3 regions of the Pinisolibacter sp. DMC19 genome follow, and region 3 is predicted to be linked to each of the others. Evidence: riboswitches for the same ligand, from Rfam matches in the RefSeq annotation. Region 3 holds a riboswitch; each other region holds the start of a gene.
What was found. Region 3 has a riboswitch for cobalamin ahead of ACT53U_RS12645 (energy-coupling factor ABC transporter permease). Riboswitches for the same ligand answer to the same signal wherever they lie in the genome.

Region 1: another riboswitch for cobalamin. It lies ahead of ACT53U_RS02070 (DUF1636 family protein); the one in region 3 lies ahead of ACT53U_RS12645 (energy-coupling factor ABC transporter permease).
Region 2: another riboswitch for cobalamin. It lies ahead of bluB (5,6-dimethylbenzimidazole synthase); the one in region 3 lies ahead of ACT53U_RS12645 (energy-coupling factor ABC transporter permease).

The regions. Positions count from the first base shown of each region.
Region 1 is NZ_JBQUZF010000001.1:465,433-470,913, forward strand. Features, by position in the region: gene ACT53U_RS02060 (glycogen/starch/alpha-glucan phosphorylase) at 1-1,938, opposite strand, end outside; gene ACT53U_RS02065 (acetyl-CoA hydrolase/transferase family protein) at 2,100-3,668, opposite strand; cobalamin riboswitch at 4,227-4,439, shown strand; gene ACT53U_RS02070 (DUF1636 family protein) at 4,474-4,890, shown strand; gene cobW (cobalamin biosynthesis protein CobW) at 4,887-5,481, shown strand, end outside.
Region 2 is NZ_JBQUZF010000001.1:567,410-572,890, reverse strand. Features, by position in the region: gene ACT53U_RS02510 (dicarboxylate/amino acid:cation symporter) at 1-809, shown strand, start outside; cobalamin riboswitch at 902-1,091, shown strand; gene bluB (5,6-dimethylbenzimidazole synthase) at 1,226-1,939, shown strand; gene ACT53U_RS02500 (hypothetical protein) at 1,894-3,372, opposite strand; gene phaC (class I poly(R)-hydroxyalkanoic acid synthase) at 3,520-5,322, opposite strand.
Region 3 is NZ_JBQUZF010000004.1:322,457-327,937, forward strand. Features, by position in the region: gene ACT53U_RS12630 (energy-coupling factor ABC transporter ATP-binding protein) at 1-258, opposite strand, end outside; gene cbiQ (cobalt ECF transporter T component CbiQ) at 255-989, opposite strand; gene ACT53U_RS12640 (energy-coupling factor ABC transporter substrate-binding protein) at 973-1,275, opposite strand; gene ACT53U_RS12645 (energy-coupling factor ABC transporter permease) at 1,272-1,937, opposite strand; cobalamin riboswitch at 2,039-2,290, opposite strand; gene ACT53U_RS12650 (hypothetical protein) at 2,387-2,782, shown strand; gene ACT53U_RS12655 (copper chaperone PCu(A)C) at 2,874-3,371, shown strand; gene ACT53U_RS12660 (NnrS family protein) at 3,447-4,625, opposite strand; gene mog (molybdopterin adenylyltransferase) at 4,774-5,322, shown strand; gene ACT53U_RS12670 (DUF2478 domain-containing protein) at 5,324-5,481, shown strand, end outside.

The sequences.
Region 1 (5,481 bases), on a different contig from region 3:
GCGCTCGGCGAGGCTGACATTGTAGTTCGGCAGGAAGACCACCTTCAACAGGCCGCGCAGCGTCGGGTCGGTGTTGACCACCTTGGCGACGTCGTTGGCGAGCTTGATGATCAGCTTGGCCTGGGCATAGGAGGCCGCCGCCTTGCCGGCGAAGATCTTCACCCGCGGGATCCAGTCGCGCGTCGGCTGGGCGCGCATGGCGTCGTAGACGGCGATGGTCTCGAGGATGTTGAGCAGCTGGCGCTTGTACTCGTGGATGCGCTTGATCTGCACGTCGAAGAGCGCACGCGGATCGACCTTGACCTCGCAGCGGTCGAGGATCAGACGCGCCAGCCGCTCCTTGTTGGCGAACTTGACCGCCGCGAACTTCTCCTGGAAGGCGGCGTCGCCGGCATGGGGCGCGAGATCCGTCAGCTTCGAGGCGTCGTCGAGGAAGGCCGGCCCGATCGTGTCGCCGATCAGCTTCGTCAGCCCCGGGTTCGACTGGTAGAGCCAGCGGCGGAAGGTGATGCCGTTGGTCTTGTTGACGATCCGGTTCGGGTAGGCGTTGTTGAGGTCGCGGAACACCGTGACCTTCATCAGGTCAGAATGCAGCGCCGACACGCCGTTGATCTTGTGGGAGCCGATATAGGCGAGATGGCCCATGCGGACGCGGCGGCTGCCCTGCTCGTCGATGATCGACAGCGCAGAGAGGAGCCCGCCGTCGGAGCTTCTCTTCTTCATCTCGTCGAGATGCAGCGCGTTGATCAGGTAGATGATCTGCATGTGGCGCGGCAAGAGCCGCTCCATCAGGCCGACCGGCCAGGTCTCGAGCGCTTCCGGCAGCAGCGTGTGGTTGGTGTAGGAGAAGGTCGCCTGGGTCATCTCCCAGGCCTTCGCCCACTCCACCTCGTGGATGTCGACCAGAATGCGCATCATCTCGGCGACGGCGATCGACGGATGGGTGTCGTTGAGCTGGATCGCCACCTTCTTGGGCAGCGTCGTGATGTCGGCGTGCTGGTTGAGGTGGCGCCGCATCAGGTCCTGCAGCGAGGCCGAGGCGAAGAAGAACTCCTGCCGCAGCCGCAGTTCCTGACCCGCAGGCGTCGCGTCCGACGGATAGAGCACCTTGGAGATCGCCTCCGCCTTGACGCGGGCGGCCGCAGCACCGACGTGGTCGCCGGCGTTGAAGGCGTCGAGCCGCAGCGGATCGGCGGCCTTGGCCGACCACAGGCGCAGCGTGTTCACGTGCTGGCCGCGCCAGCCGACGATCGGCGTGTCGTAGGCGACCGCGAGCACGGTCTCGGCCGGGCGCCACTCGTGACGCACCGTGCCGTCGCGCTCGGTCATCGCCTCGACCCGACCGCCGAAGCCGATCGGATAGGCGACCTCCGGCCGCGGGAACTCCCACGGATTGCCCCAGGTCAGCCAGTCTTCCGGATATTCGAGCTGCCAGCCGTCCTTGATCCGCTGGCGGAACAGGCCGTTCTCGTAACGGATGCCGTAGCCGTAGGCGGCGATCGACAGGGTGGCGAGGCTCTCCATGAAGCAGGCGGCGAGACGGCCGAGGCCGCCGTTGCCGAGTGCGGCGTCGGGCTCGACCTCCTTCAGCAGGTCGAGATCGACGTCGAGGCCGGCGAGCGCCTCGCGCACCGTGTCGATGACCTGGAGATTGCCCATCGCGTCGAACAGCAGGCGACCGATGAGGAACTCGAGGGAGAGGTAATAGACCCGCTTCTCGTCGTCCTGATAGGTCTGGGTGGTGGAGTGCATCCACTCGCCGACGATCATGTCGCGCACGGCGAGCGTCGTGGCGACGAACCAGTCGTGGGTCGAGGCGGCGATGGCGTTCTTGCCGACCGCGTAGGTGAGTTTCTCCACGATCGCGGCGCGGACGCCTTCGACCGTGACGGGAGTGCCCTTCGTCTCGGTGTTCGAGTTGCCGACCAGTTCGATCATCGCGTCCGCTCCTTCCCGTTCGCCGAGGAGGCACCGGAATCACACGATCGTCTCGTGCGATTCCGGCCAGGTCCCCCGAGGCATCGATGCCACGTTTCCGATGACGAAAGCAATTACGATGCCTACGGGTTCTTGCGGGTAGCGACCTTCGGTCCGCGCTCTCAGCTCCAGGCGTCGGCCTGCACCAGGCTCTCGACCTTCCAGGCCTCGCGGGCCCGCTGCGCCGCCATCCAGTTCGGCATGAAGGTGAAGGCCTCGTCGAGAATGTGCGGCGTATGGCGGCCGGGCGAGTAGTGCAGCGCCCGGTCGACGTATTCCTCGAGCGCCGGCTTGAAGGTCGGATGGGCGCAGTTGGCGATCACGGTCTTGGCGCGCGCCTTCGGCGAGAGGCCGCGCAGGTCGGCGAGGCCCTGTTCGGTGACGATCACCTGGACGTCGTGCTCGGTGTGGTCGACGTGGGAGACCATCGGCACGATGCAGGAGATCGCCCCACCCTTCGCCACCGAAGGCGTCATGAAGAACGAAATATAGGCATTGCGCGCGAAGTCGCCCGAGCCGCCGATGCCGTTCATGATCGACGTACCCATGATGTGGGTCGAGTTGACGTTGCCGTAGATGTCGGCCTCGATCATGCCGTTCATGGCGATGATGCCGAGGCGACGGATGACCTCCGGATGGTTGGAGATCTCCTGCGGGCGCAACACGATCCGCTCGCGGTAGAAGTCGATGTTGTCGAGGAACTCCCTGGTCGCCTCCTCCGACAGCGACAGGGCCGTCGCCGAGGCATGCGTCAGCTTGCCCGACCGGATCAGGTTCAGCATGCCGTCCTGGAGCACTTCGGTGTAGGCGGTCAGATCCTCGAAATGGCCGTGCTCGAGATCGGCCATCACCGCGTTGGCGACGTTGCCGACGCCCGACTGCAACGGCAGGAGATTGGCCGGCAGGCGCCCCATCTTCACCTCGTGGTCGAGGAAGTCGATGATGTGATGGGCGATCTTCTTCGACGTCGCGTCGGGGGCGGTGAAGGCGGTGTTGCGATCGTGGGCGTCGGTCTCGACGATCGCCACGATCTTTTCGGGATCGACGCGGAAGAACGGCTGACCGATGCGGTCGTGCGCCGCCACCATCGGGATCGGCTTCCTGTGCGGCGGCCGATCGGTGCCGTAGTAGATGTCGTGCATGCCGGCGAGCGCCAGGCTCTGCCAGGAGTTCACCTCGAGGATGATCTTGTCGGCGCAGTCGAGCCAGGTCTTGTTGTTGCCGATCGACGACGATGGGATCAGCAGCCCGTCCTCGGTGATGCCGGCGACCTCGACCACCGCGACGTCGAGCTTGCCAAGGAAGCCGAACCACACCGTCTGGGCGACGTGCGAGAGGTGGATGTCGATGTACTCCATCTCACCGGCGTTGATGCGCTTGCGGCAGATCGGATCCGACTGATAGGGCAGCCGCATCTCGATGCCGTCGACCTTGGCGAGCGCGCCGTCGAGTTCCGGCGCCGTCGAGGCACCCGTCCACACCTTGACCTTGAAGGGCCGACCCTGCGCGTGCTCCGCGTCGATCCGCTTGGCCAGTTCGATCGGCACCGCCTTCGGATAGCCCGCGCCGGTGAAACCGCTCATGCCGACGGTCGCACCGTCCGGGATCAGGGCAGCGGCCTGGGCCGCCGTCATGACCTTGGAGAAGAGACGGGGATCGAGAATCCGGGAAGGCTTGGTCGCAACGTTCATCTCGGGGAGGCCCTTTGGCACCGTCGCCAGTCTTCGGCGACGAACCGCCTTCTCCGGCGAACCGACGGCAATCGGTCGGCCGGTCACGGCGATCCATGGTTCGGCAGGTTCATCTCGGACGGATCGCCCCGATCCGCCCGGAACATGCTCGCGACCGAAGCCCCGCGCCCTCTCTCGCCCTTGCCCTGCGACGAACGAGCCGCGTCTTTCGATCTCGTCGATTGAAATAACGAGCAAGAGCCCCGGCTCGAACCCATACGAAAGCATTTGAAAGCAGTGCAGCATGGATCGCGACGACAGATGCGCCGCAGGGCCGATTCGGCGTTTTCAATGCCTTGCGATCGATTGCTCACAAAATTCGGAGTATGTTACCGAATATTCGCATTCGCGCATTGCTGCACCGCACATGTATGCGAAAATCGCATGTCTCGCGCACAGAGCCCCGCGTCTGCGACCTTCGGACGAGACGGCGGGCGATCCGACCGTTTTCGGCCGGAAATCGGCGGTCTGCGAGGCGGTTTGCCGGCCGCTTTCCTTGACAGTCGTGTGAAACGCCCCTTATCTCGCCCGGTCGACGGTCCCGCGGGCACTCCCGCGGGCGAAGAGGGAATGCGGTCGAGCCTCTCGCACCCGAGAAGCTCCAAGCCGCGGCTGCCCCCGCAACTGTGAGCGGAGAGTGCCGACGCCGAATGCCACTGGGTTTCCCCGGGAAGGCGGCGCCGACGCGATCGATCCGCGAGCCAGGAGACCTGCCGTCGCGCCCGAAATCCCCGACCGCCGGAGGGGCGGAGAAGGAGAGCATGCCGTGACGACACCCGTATCCCGTCCCGAAACCACCCGTCCGACGACGGTGCTGGTCTGCGTCAACTGCCGCCGCGAGGGTGACGCCGAGGACGCCCCGCGCGCCGGCCGCCGCCTGCACGACGCCCTCGCCGCCCGCGCCGAGACACAGGACGACATCCGCGTCGTCGGCGTCGAGTGCCTGTCGGTGTGCAAGCGCCCGGTCACCATAGGCTTCGCCGACGAAGCCAAGTGGACCTATCTCTACGGCGAGTTCGACGAGACCGCCGCCGACGAGATCGTCGCCACCGCCCGCCTCTACGGCGAGACCGACGACGGTCTGATCGCCTGGAAGAGCCGCCCGGTCGCCTTCCGCCGCGGCGTCGTCGGCCGCATCCCGCCCTTCGCGGTCGCCACCGCCGATCCGGAGGGCCGCCCGTGACCGCCTTCGCCAAGATCCCCGTCACCATCGTCACCGGCTTCCTCGGCGCCGGCAAGACGACGCTGGTCCGCCACCTGATCGAGAACGCCCGCGGCCGCCGCATCGCCATTCTCGTCAACGAGTTCGGCGACGTCGGCGTCGACGGCACGCTGCTCTCCGACTGCGGCGACGACAGCTGCCGCCCCGCCGCCGTGGTGGAACTGACCAACGGCTGCCTCTGCTGCACCGTCGCCGACGACTTCATGCCGGCGATCGAGAGCCTGTTGGCGCTGCCGAACCGGCCCGAGCACATCGTGGTCGAGACCTCGGGCCTCGCCCTGCCCAAGCCACTGGTGAAGGCCTTCGACTGGCCGGAGATCCGGGCGAAGCTCACCGTCGACGGCGTCGTCGCCGTGGTCGATGCCGCCGCCGTCGCCGACGGCCGCTTCGCCGACGATCCCGAGGCGCTGGCCGCAGAGCGCGCCGCCGACGCCGCGATCGATCACGACAATCCGCTGGAAGAGGTCTACGAGGACCAGCTTCTCGCCGCCGATCTCGTCGTGCTCAACAAGGCCGATCTCCTCGGCGATGCCGACCTCGCGGCGATCGAAG
Region 2 (5,481 bases), on a different contig from region 3:
TCGCGCTGATGGCGTTGGGCGAGAAGGGCAAGCCGGTCCGCACCCTGATCGACGACGTCGCTCTCGGCGTGTTCGGCGTCATCGGCATCGTCATGAAGGCCGCTCCGGTCGGTGCCTTCGGCGCCATGGCCTTCACCATCGGCAAGTACGGCCCGCAGGCGCTCGGCAACCTCGCCGGCCTGATCGCCACCTTCTATCTGACCGCCGCACTCTTCATCGTCCTGGTGCTCGGCACCATCGCCCGCATCGCCGGCTTCTCGATCTTCAAGTTCCTCGCCTACATCAAGGACGAACTGCTGGTCGTGCTCGGCACCTCGTCGTCGGAGAGCGCCCTGCCGCAGCTGATGGCGAAGCTCCAGCGCGCCGGCTGCTCCAAGCCGGTGGTCGGTCTGGTGGTCCCGACGGGTTATTCCTTCAACCTCGACGGCACCAACATCTACATGACGCTGGCGACGATCTTCATCAGCCAGGCGCTCGGCTTCGATCTGTCCTTCGGCCAGCAGATCACCATCCTGATCGTCGCCATGCTGACCTCGAAGGGGGCCTCGGGCATCACCGGTGCCGGCTTCGTGACGCTCGCCGCCACCCTCGCCGTCGTCGATCCGCGCCTCGTGCCGGGCATGGCGATCGTCCTCGGCATCGACAAGTTCATGTCGGAGTGCCGTGCGCTCACCAACATCGTCGGCAACGGCGTCGCCACCGTCGTCGTCGCCTGGTGGGAAGGCGAGCTCGATCGCGACAAGCTCCACGCCGCGCTGAACCCCTCCACGGCGGTCGCCGCCCCGGCCGACGCCGCTCCGGCGGAGTGATCGGACCCGCGATCGTCGCGAACAGAGAGCCCGCCCGGGCCGATCCGGGCGGGCTCTTTCGTTTCCCGCTTTCGCGCACGGCGCGGACGTGGCATCTCCGATGTCGGTTCGGTGCCCGCCCGCGCGGGAGAATCGGGAACGCGGTGGAAGTCCGCGACGTGCCCAACACCGTGTAGGGGGACTGCTCCGACACCCCGCGAGGGGAGAGCCACCGGGCGACCGGGAAGGCGTCGGAGCGGGGTGATCCTCAGTCGGGAGACCGGCCGAGCCGAAGAGGTCCCAGCGTCTGGTCGGCGCCGGGTCGCGTCGACACGAGGGGATCATCGATGTCGCGCCACACCTTCGAGCCCGCCGCAGCGGGCGATCATGCATCGTCTCTGCCCTCCACCGTCCCGCCCGAGACCGCCGGTCTCGCGATGGCCGAGTTCTCCGCCTTTGACGAGGCCGACCGCGCCGCCGTCTACCGCGCCATCGCGACACGGCGCGACGTGCGTGGCGAGTTCCGGCCCGACCCGATCGATCCGGTGGTGCTGCGGCGCCTGCTCGAGGCGGCGCACTGGGCGCCGTCGGTCGGCTTCATGCAGCCGTGGAACTTCCTCGTCCTGCGCGATCCTGCGGTGCGGGCCCGCCTCCACGACGCCTTCCTCGAGGCGCGCGAGCGCGAGGCGGCGCTCTTCCCCGACGACCGGGCGGCGATCCATCGCCGGCTGAAGCTCGAAGGGCTGCGCGAGGCGCCGGTCGTCGTCGTCGTCACCTGCGATCGCGATCGGGCCGGACCGGTGGTGCTCGGGCGCAGCGCCGATCCGGCGACGGATCTCTACAGCTGCGTCTGCGCGGTGCAGAACCTGTGGCTGGCGGCGCGGGCCGAAGGAATCGGCGTCGGCTGGGTCTCGATCATCGACAAGGGGCGGGTGCGCGGCCTGCTCGGCATTCCCGAAGAGATCGAGATCGTCGCCTGCCTCTGTCTCGGAAGGGTCGATGCCGCCTTCGCCTCGCCGGAACTGGAGCAGCGGGGGTGGCGCCGCCGGCTGTCGCTCGACGACCTCGTCTTCGAAGAGGCGTGGGGGCAGCGCGCCGCCGGTGATCAGGGCACGACGCGGGCGTGGACCACGGCGACGTCGTCGCCGTAGACGCGGCGCCAGCCGGGGGTGCGGTCGAGGAGATCGTTCGCCGCCATGCCGGTGGCAAGCAGGGTCCAACCGATCTTCGGATCGGAAAAGACCTCGTCGAAGGCCGAGAGCCCCTGCAGCGACACCGCCTTGCGATAGAGCGCGACGCGCTTGCCGCCGTAGAGCTCGGTGCGGCCGTCGATGTAGGTCGGGACCCCTCGCGCGATCAGGAAGCCGCCGAAGCCGTAGTCGTTCATCACCGCGCCGGTCACGCCGGCGGCGCGGGCGGCGGCGAGGGCCTCGGCGGGGGCGTTGTCGCGCGGCGGGGCGACGTCGCGCAGCGGCAGCGTGGCCGCGACGAGGAGAGCGAGGACGAGGGCGCCGATCGTCAGCGCCCGCGGCGGGGCGGGAGCCTCGGTGTCCGGCCGGCCGATGCGGGCGGCGACAGGCTCGATCGCCACCAGCGTGCCGACCAGCGTCAGCAGCGCGGTGTGGCGGACGTGGGCGAGCGCCATGTGGAAGAGGAGGAGGAGGAGCAGCAGCCGCGCGAGCGGGATGCGCGCACCCGCGGTGGCGAGCAGTGCGATCACCGGCAGCAGTATCGCTTCGAGCGGGTTGAAGCCGGCGAAGCTCTGCGGCCGCCATTCCACGATCGAATCCTGTAGCCCCTCGATGCCGATCACCGAGAAGGCGGCCTTCCAGGTGCCCCAGCCGTAGGGATGCACCAGCGTCGCCAGCGCCGCGGCGAGACCGAAGAGGCCCCAGCGGACGGCGAGACCGCGGCGTTCGGCTGGATCGGCGCGCATCAGCGCCTCGAGCGCGACGATCGGCACCACGCCGAGGCCGAAGAGCCAGGAGGCGTGGAGATTGGCCCAGACCACCATCACGAGGAGCAGGGCGGGGCGCGGGGCGCGGGCCTCTTCCGCCGCGTGGAGCAGGCCGAGCGTCCACAGGACGGTCGGCAGCCAGGCGAGCGCATGCGGCCGGGCGAGGAGCTGGCCGGCCATCAGCATGTAGACCAGGGCGAGCACCAGCGGCGCCACCAGCGCCGGCAGGCGGGCGAAGGCCTCGCGCGCCAGTACGAGCACGGCGGCGGTGGCGACCGCGGCGGTCAGCGCCACCACGCCGGCCCAACCGGCGAGGCGGAAGGCGAGGGCGAAGAGCACCTGGCTCAGCCATTCCTTGGCGATCCAAGGCTCGCCCACGACCGTGTGCGACCACAGGTCGACGGTCGGGAAGGCGCGGTGCGTCAGGATCCAGTCGCCGATCGTGGTGTGCCACATCGAATCGGGATCGCCGAGGACGCGCGATCCGCTCGCCGCCAGCAGCGCGAAGACGAGACCGGCGGTCGCGAGAAGCGTCGCCGTCGGCACCTTGGCGCGCGGCAGGGGCGGCGCGAGCACGGCGAGCGAGCGCAGGAAGGCGAGCACGGGCGAGGAGGCGTGATCGGGCATGGCGGGCCGGCTTGCGAGAGGCGAGAGGCGAGGGGCGCGACGGCGTCGCGGCCCGAAACCCGGAGGGGCTTCGAGCCGCGAGCGTGTCACGATCCACCTTGCGATAGTCTCAACGCCGGCGTGTCTCCGGGCGGGCGCCTTGCGAGATCACGCCTTGACGCGGACGTAGGAGCCGGGGGCGTCCTCGATGATCTTCAGCTTGCCGCCACCGGGCTCGCGCGCCGGCACCCTCTCGGGGGCGAGCGAGAACAGCCAGTCGCGCCAGTGCGGCCACCAGGTGCCGGGGTGCTCGGTCGCCTTCTTGTACCAGTCCTCGATGGAGCCCTCGACCTTGGGGCCGGTCCAGAACTGGTACTTCGGCTTGTCGGCCGGGTTGACGACGCCGGCGATGTGGCCGGAGCCGCCGACCACGAACTGCACCTCGCCGCCGAAGAACTTCGAGCCCTCGAACACCGATTTCGCCGGGGCGATGTGGTCCTCGCGGGCGGCGAGGTTGTAGACCGGGATCGTCACCTTGGAGAGATCGAGCTTCACGCCCGCCAGCTCCATCTTGCCCTTGGTGAGGTTGTTCTCGAGGTAGCAGTTGCGCAGGTAGTAGCTGTGGTTGGCCGCCGGCATGCGCGTACTGTCGGAGTTCCAGTAGAGCAGGTCGAAGGGGAAGGGCTCCTTGCCCTTCAGGTAGTTGTTGACGAAATAGGGCCAGATCAGGTCGTTCGAGCGCAGCATGTTGAAGGCCGTCGCCATCGAGCGGCCCTCGAGATAGCCGTGCTCGGCCATCTTGGCCTCGACGATGCCGATCTGGTCCTCGTCGACGAAGACCATCAGCTCGCCGGCATGGGTGAAGTCGACCTGGGTGGTGAAGAGCGTCGCCGACTTGATCCGGTCGTCGCCGGTCGCCGCGCACCAGGCCAGCGTCACCGACAGCAGCGTGCCGCCGACGCAGTAGCCGATGGTGTCGACCTCGCGCTCGCCGGTCGCCTTCTCGATGACGCCGATGCTCTCGAGAATGCCTTCCTTCATGTAGTGTTCGAAGGACTTCTTGGCCTGATGCTCGTCCGGGTTGACCCAGGAGACGACGAAGACCGTGAAGCCCTGCGCCACCGCCCAGCGGATGAAGCTCTTCTCGGGGTTGAGGTCGAGAATGTAGAACTTGTTGATCCACGGCGGCACGATCAGCAGCGGGCGCTTGCGCACCGTCTCGGTGGTCGGCGTGTACTGGATCAGCTGGCAGACGTCGTTCTGCCAGATCACCTTGCCGGGGGTCATGGCGAGGTTCTCGCCGACCTTGAAGCGGCTCGGATCGGACTGGCGGATCTTCAGATCACCGCCGCCGGCGACGATGTCCTCGGCGAACATCCGCATGCCGCGCACGAGGTTCTCGCCGTTCGAGGACAGCGTCTCGCGCACCAGCTCGGGGTTGGTGACGAGGAAGTTCGAAGGCGCCAGCGCCGCCGTGATCTGGCGCATCCAGAACTCGGCCTTGGTGCGGGTCCGCTCGTCGAGATCGGCCTGCTGGACGAGGTCCTCGGCCCAGCGCGAGGTGATCAGGTAGAACTGCTTCAGGAAGTCGAAGAAGGCGTTTTCCTGCCACTCCGGATCGGCGAAGCGCTTGTCCTTGGGATCGGGCGAGGCGACCGGATCGGGATTGTCGCCGGACATGCGGCGCAGCGTCGCCGACCACAGGTCCATCCAGCCGCCGACCAGACGGGTCTGTGCCTCGATGGTGCGGGCGGGATCGGCCAGCCACCATTCGCCGACATGGGCGAGGGTCTTGGTGACGATCGCCAGCTCCTCGGCGAGGTCGGACTTCAGCTTGCCCTGCTCGCGCGGCTCGATATAGGCGGCGGCGGCGCGCCCGGCCTGTTCGATCGCGCGCGCGATGTTCGTGGCGAAGGCGTCCGGGTTGTTCACGAAATAGCGCAGAAGCGGATTCTGCTCGTTTTCGGCCATGAACGTCTCTCTTCCCTTCCGACGGTCGATCTGCTTTTTTCCGTGGCCGGGCCGTCGGAACCCATTGTTCACCACGTCGGGCCGTCTGCGACCTCTGGTTCTGGTGACATGTGTCGCCGAACGAGTATGATCGCATGGAACCCTTGTCTGAACGGGATG
Region 3 (5,481 bases):
CAGCACCAGACCGACGCGGCGGCGCCAGGCGACGAGGCCGGCACGGTCCCAGGCGACGGGCGCGCCGTCGAGCGCGATGCGGCCGGCGCTCGGGCGCAGGGTGCCGTTGAGGTGGAGGAGCAGCGTCGTCTTGCCGGCGCCGTTGGGGCCGAGGATGGCGAGGCGGCGGCCGCGTTCGACCGTGAGGTCGATGCGGTCGAGCGCCGTCACCCCGCCGGGGTAAACGTAGGAGAGGCCTTCGACGGCGAGGAGGCTCATGCGAAGATCCATCCGAGAAGTGCGAGGGACGTGAGCACCGCGACGGTCGCGGCGAGGCCGGTCGGCGAGACCGGGCGGGCGGGCGAAAGTACGGCCAGCGCCCCGCCGTTCCATCCGCGGGCGGCGAGGCCGATCTCGAGCCGACGGGCGCGATCGAGCGTGCGCGGCAGGAGGTTGGCGGCGACCATGCCGGCGGAGCGGATGCGGCTCTTCCAGTCGACGTCGCCGAGCCGGGCGGCCCGCGCGGCGTTCATGGCGGCGGCGGTCTCGCCCGTCACCTGCAGGAAGCGGTGGACGAGCAGGGCGAGTTCGACGAACTCGTCGGGCACGCGCAGGCGGCGCAGGCCGGCGACGAGGTCGGTCGCCGGTGTGGTGGCCGAGAGCGTCAGCAGGCCCGCGACGGCGGCACTCGCGCGCAGCGTCAGGGTCGCCGCGGCGGTAAGGCCGCCGGGCGCCCAGCCGATGCCGTCCGAGCCGATGGTGACGAGCAGCGTCGCCGCGCCGGTCAGCACGAAGCCGAGCGGGGCGGCGAGCAGGCGCGCCCACGTCGCCAACGGCACGCCGGCCCGCCACGTCACGGCGAGCGTCGCGACCGTGAGGATCGCGACGGCCGTCGGCCAGGGCGGCGTGAGGAGGGCGAGGGCGAGAAGGCCGAGCCCGAGCAGGGCCTTCTCGGCGAGCGAGCGGTCGCGCCAGCGGTTGCCGGCGGCGATCCTATCGATCGGCGTCATCGCGACGGCGGCTCCCGCTGCGGTGGCCCAGTGCATAGCCGAGGATGCCGGCACCGATGGCCGCCTGGAGGGCGAAGAGCGCGCTCTCGATCTCCTTCGACGGCGGTTCCCAGAAGGGTTTGGTCCAGCGTTCGAAGCCGGGATGGCTCTCCTCGATCGCCTTGGAGGCGGCGTCGTCGGTGCCGAGGAACTCGCCGCCGAAGGGCAGCAGCATCGGGGCGACGACGATGGCGGTGGCGACGAGCAGGAGCGCGATCGAGGTGCGGTTGGAGAGCGTCGAGGTCATCGGCCGGCCTCCGCGATCTTGCCGTCGAAGGCGCCGGGGAGGCGGCCGACGAGGGCATTCATGACGACGACGACGAGCAGGCCTTCGGCGAGCGCCAGCGGCACCTGCGTCACGGCGAAGATGCCGGCGAACTTCACGAAGGCCCCGGCGATGCCCGACGTCGGGTCGGGGAAGGCCAGCGCCAGTTCGAACGACGTCACGACATAGGTCGCGAGGTCGGCCAGCGCCGCGCCGAGGAAGACGGCGACGGTGGCGGGCAGGCCGACGCGGGAGGCGAGCTTCCACGTCGCCCAGCCGACCCAGGGGCCGGCGATCGCCATCGAGAAGACGTTGGCGCCGAGCGTGGTGAGGCCGCCGTGGGCGAGCAGCAGGCCCTGGAACAGGAGCACGATGACGCCGATCGGCGCCATCACGGCGGGGCCGAAGAGCACGGCGCCGAGGCCGGTGCCGGTCGGATGCGAGCAGGAGCCGGTCACGCTCGGCAGCTTCAGCGCCGAGAGGATGAAGGTGAAGGCGCCGGCGGCGGCCAGCGTCAGGCGCGCCTCGGGACGCTCGCGCAGCGTACGGCGCAGCGAGACGAAGCCACCGACCACGAAGGGCGCGGAGACCAGCGTCCAGCCGAGCGCGTGCGGCGCAGGCAGGAAGCCTTCCATGATGTGCATGTCTTCCACCTCGATCTTCGAGCGCGTCGCCCGTGAAGCGAAGGCCCGCGACGCGGGTCACTCCGACAACGCCAACCGGGACACCCCGCCCGAGGGACGCGAACGACGCTCATGCGGATGGCAGGTCTCCTGGCTCGCGGGTCGTCGAGATCCGGACGGCCTTCCCGATCGTGCTCCCCCGGGTGGTCTCGGGGGCGATCAGTGACCGATCGCCCGCAGGCGATCTTCGTTCGGACCCCTCGCCGCTCACAGTCGCGGGGGCGGCCACGGCTCGGGCACGATTCGGCCCTTCCGTGTTCCCTTTTCACCGCTTCGGAGGACTCCGACGCGGCACCATCACAGGAGGAATCGTAGACGCCGGTCGCGATCGGCGCAAGGGCCGGCCGGGTGAGGGGGGAAGGGACCGCGACGGATTGACGAGACGCGGTCACAGCCCGCATGGTCGGGCGATGACGATGTGGACGCCCGGACGATGGAAGCGCCTTGTCGCCGCCGCGACGCTCGCGGTGGCGCTGGTGCTCGTCGCCTTCGCGCCGCGGGTGCTGCCGGGCTTCGTCACCGCAGCCGATCTGGTCGAAGGGTCGGGCATCGCCGTCGCCGGCATCTGCAGCGCCCCGGTCGACGGCGCGCGCGCGGCCGAAGACATCGCCGGCCACCGCGTCGATCACGGCGATCACTTCTGCGGCACCTGCGTGCTGTTCTCCGCCCCCGGCCTCGGCGCCGTGGTGGTGGCGGAGGTGCCGGCGCCGCGGCTGGTCGCGGTCGATCGGCTGGCGTGGCGGGACGAAGCGGGGACGACGGTCCTCGCGCCGCGGGCGACGGCCCGCGGCCCGCCGGCGGCATGATCCGTCCATCCACCGACGTTTCCCTTCCCGGCGACGGCCCGGACGCCCGACGCGGCGCGGCCCGATCGCCCTCCACGCGAAAGACAGACTCATGAAGACCATCCGGACCCTCGCGCTCGCTTCCGGCCTCGCTCTCCTCCTCTCGGCCGGTGTGGCGCTCGCCCACGGCTACAAGGTGGGCGCGCTCGAGATCGGCCATCCCTGGAGCCGTGCCACGCCGAAGGCGGCGCCGGTCGGCGGCGGCTATCTCACGGTCAAGAACACCGGCACCACCGACGACCGTCTGGTGGCGGTGAAGTCCGACGTCGCCAAGACGGTCGAGATCCACGAGATGAGCATGGACGGCGGCGTGATGAAGATGCGTGCCCTCGACAAGGGCATCGAGATCCCCGCCGGCAAGACCGTCGAGCTGAAGCCCGGCGGCTTCCACGTGATGTTCATCGGCCTCGGTGGACCGATCGAGGTGGGCAAGGACTTCAAGGGCACGCTGGTGTTCGAGAAGGCCGGCTCGGTCGACGTCGACTTCGTCGTCGAGGCACAGAAGCCGATGGATCATTCCGGCGGCGGCATGAACCACACCGGCCACTGATCGGCGGCGCGACGCGACGCAAAAGGGCGGCCCTCGGGGCCGCCCTTGTTCTTTGCCGGAAGCGTCCGTGCCGTCTCAGTCGCGGGGGCGGGTGAGGATCGGCAGGTAGATGGCGAAGAAGCCGCCGAAGGCGACGATCCAGCCGAGCGCCGCCACGTGCAGCAGCGCGAACTCGGCCCAGCCGAAGCCGGCGGCGACGCGGGCGAGCGCGGCGACGGTGCAGGCGACGTAGAGGGCCGCGATCGGCCGTGTCGCGTGGAGCGGCCGGCCGGCGTGGCCGAGGCTTGCGCGCGTCATCACCGCCAGCGTGGTCAGGCCAATGGCGCCGACCGTCCAGGCGTGGAGCGCCGCGGTCGGGGCGAGGTTCGCACCGGCGATGCTCGCCGCCAGCGCGAGGCAGCCGAGGCCGACGAAGAGGCGGGCGACGTGGAGCACCACCAGCAGCGCCTCGCCGGTCGTCCGCCAGCCGGCCCAGCGGGCGAGGCGGGCGAGATCGACGACGCCGGCGATCAGCAGGGCGACAGCCGTCACCCGATGTTCCGGCAGCACCACCCAGATCGCCAGTGCGACGCCGACGACGAGGCTCGCCACCTGATCGAAGCGGACGAAGGGCATCGGCATGCGGCCGGGGCCGCGCGGCCTGAGCCAGTTGGCGGTGAAGCTCGGGACGATGCGGCCGCCGATCACCACCACCAGCATCAGGATCGCGGCGATGGCGATGCGGATCGCGAGCGGCGCGGTGCCGCGCATCGCCAGTTCGACGTGGAAGACGGCATTCGACACGGCGAGCAGGCCGACGAGGCCGACGACCTTGAGATTGCGCCAGTTGCGCCCGACGACCACCTCGCGGGCGGCGACGAAGGTCAGGCCGAGGGGGAAGAGCAGGTCGAGGATCGCTGTCGCCACCGCGCCGAGCGGCGCCGAGGCGAAGATCGCGATACGGCCGATCGCCCACAGCACGACGAGGACCAGCAGCGGCTGACCTACGACGGGCAGGCGCCCCGTCCAGTTGGGGATGGCGGTCAGCAGGAAGCCGGCGATCGCCGCACCGGCATAGCCCCACAGCATCTCGTGGGCGTGCCAGTCGATCGGCGCGAGCCGGCTCGGCAGGGTGATCATGCCTTCCCACAGCGGCAGCCACAGCGCCACCGCCAGCGCCGCCCACAGGCCGGCCGCCAGGAAGAACGGGCGAAACCCGCCGGTGAGCCAGGTGGGGCCGCGATGGGCGCGGTATCCTTCCGCGGTACGGGCCATGAGATTTCTCCGTCCAAAGTTCAACTTCGCCACCTCCTGCCACGGCTGGGCGGTCGGCCTCTTGATCCATGGCAAGGCATGGGGCTTTGATGGCGCCGAAGGTCGGGCCCGTCGCCCGAGCGAGTCCGCGCGTGCCCAGAGGGTCATGATGTCCGATGTCACTTCCACCGCCGTTCCGATCGGCGTCGTCACCGTTTCCGATCGCGCGACGCGCGGCATCTACGAGGATCTGTCGGGGCCGGCGATCGAAGCCTACCTCGAGGAAGTGCTGGCGACGCCCTTCCGCATCGAGAAGCGGCTGGTGGAAGACGAACGCCCGGCGATCGAGGCGGCGATGATCGATCTGTGCGACGTCGCCGGCTGTTCGCTGGTGGTGACGACCGGCGGCACCGGGCCGTCGCCGCGCGACGTGACGCCCGAGGCGCTCTTCGCCGTCTGCGACCGGATGATGCCGGGCTTCGGCGAGGCGATGCGGGCGAAGAGCCTGACCATCGTGCCGACGGCGATCCTGTCGCGCCAGGAGGCGGGCCTGCGCGGTTCGTCGCTGATCATCAACCTGCCGGGCAAGCCCTCGTCGATCCGCGACTGCCTCGACGCGGTGATGCCGGCGGTGCCCTACTGCATCGACCTCGCCGGCGGCTATCGGCTCGAAACCCGGCCGGAGCGCATGGTCGCCTTCCGGCCCAAGGGCAAGTGACATGAACGACGATCCTATCCTCGCCGCGCTGGTCTATCCGACCGGCGAGGGGACCATGCTCGCCGACATGGCGGAGATCGCCGCCGCCGCGGGCCTCGCAGTCGCCGGCATGATCCAGCACGACGAGCGCCGCCCCAATCGGCGGCGCTGCGACATGTC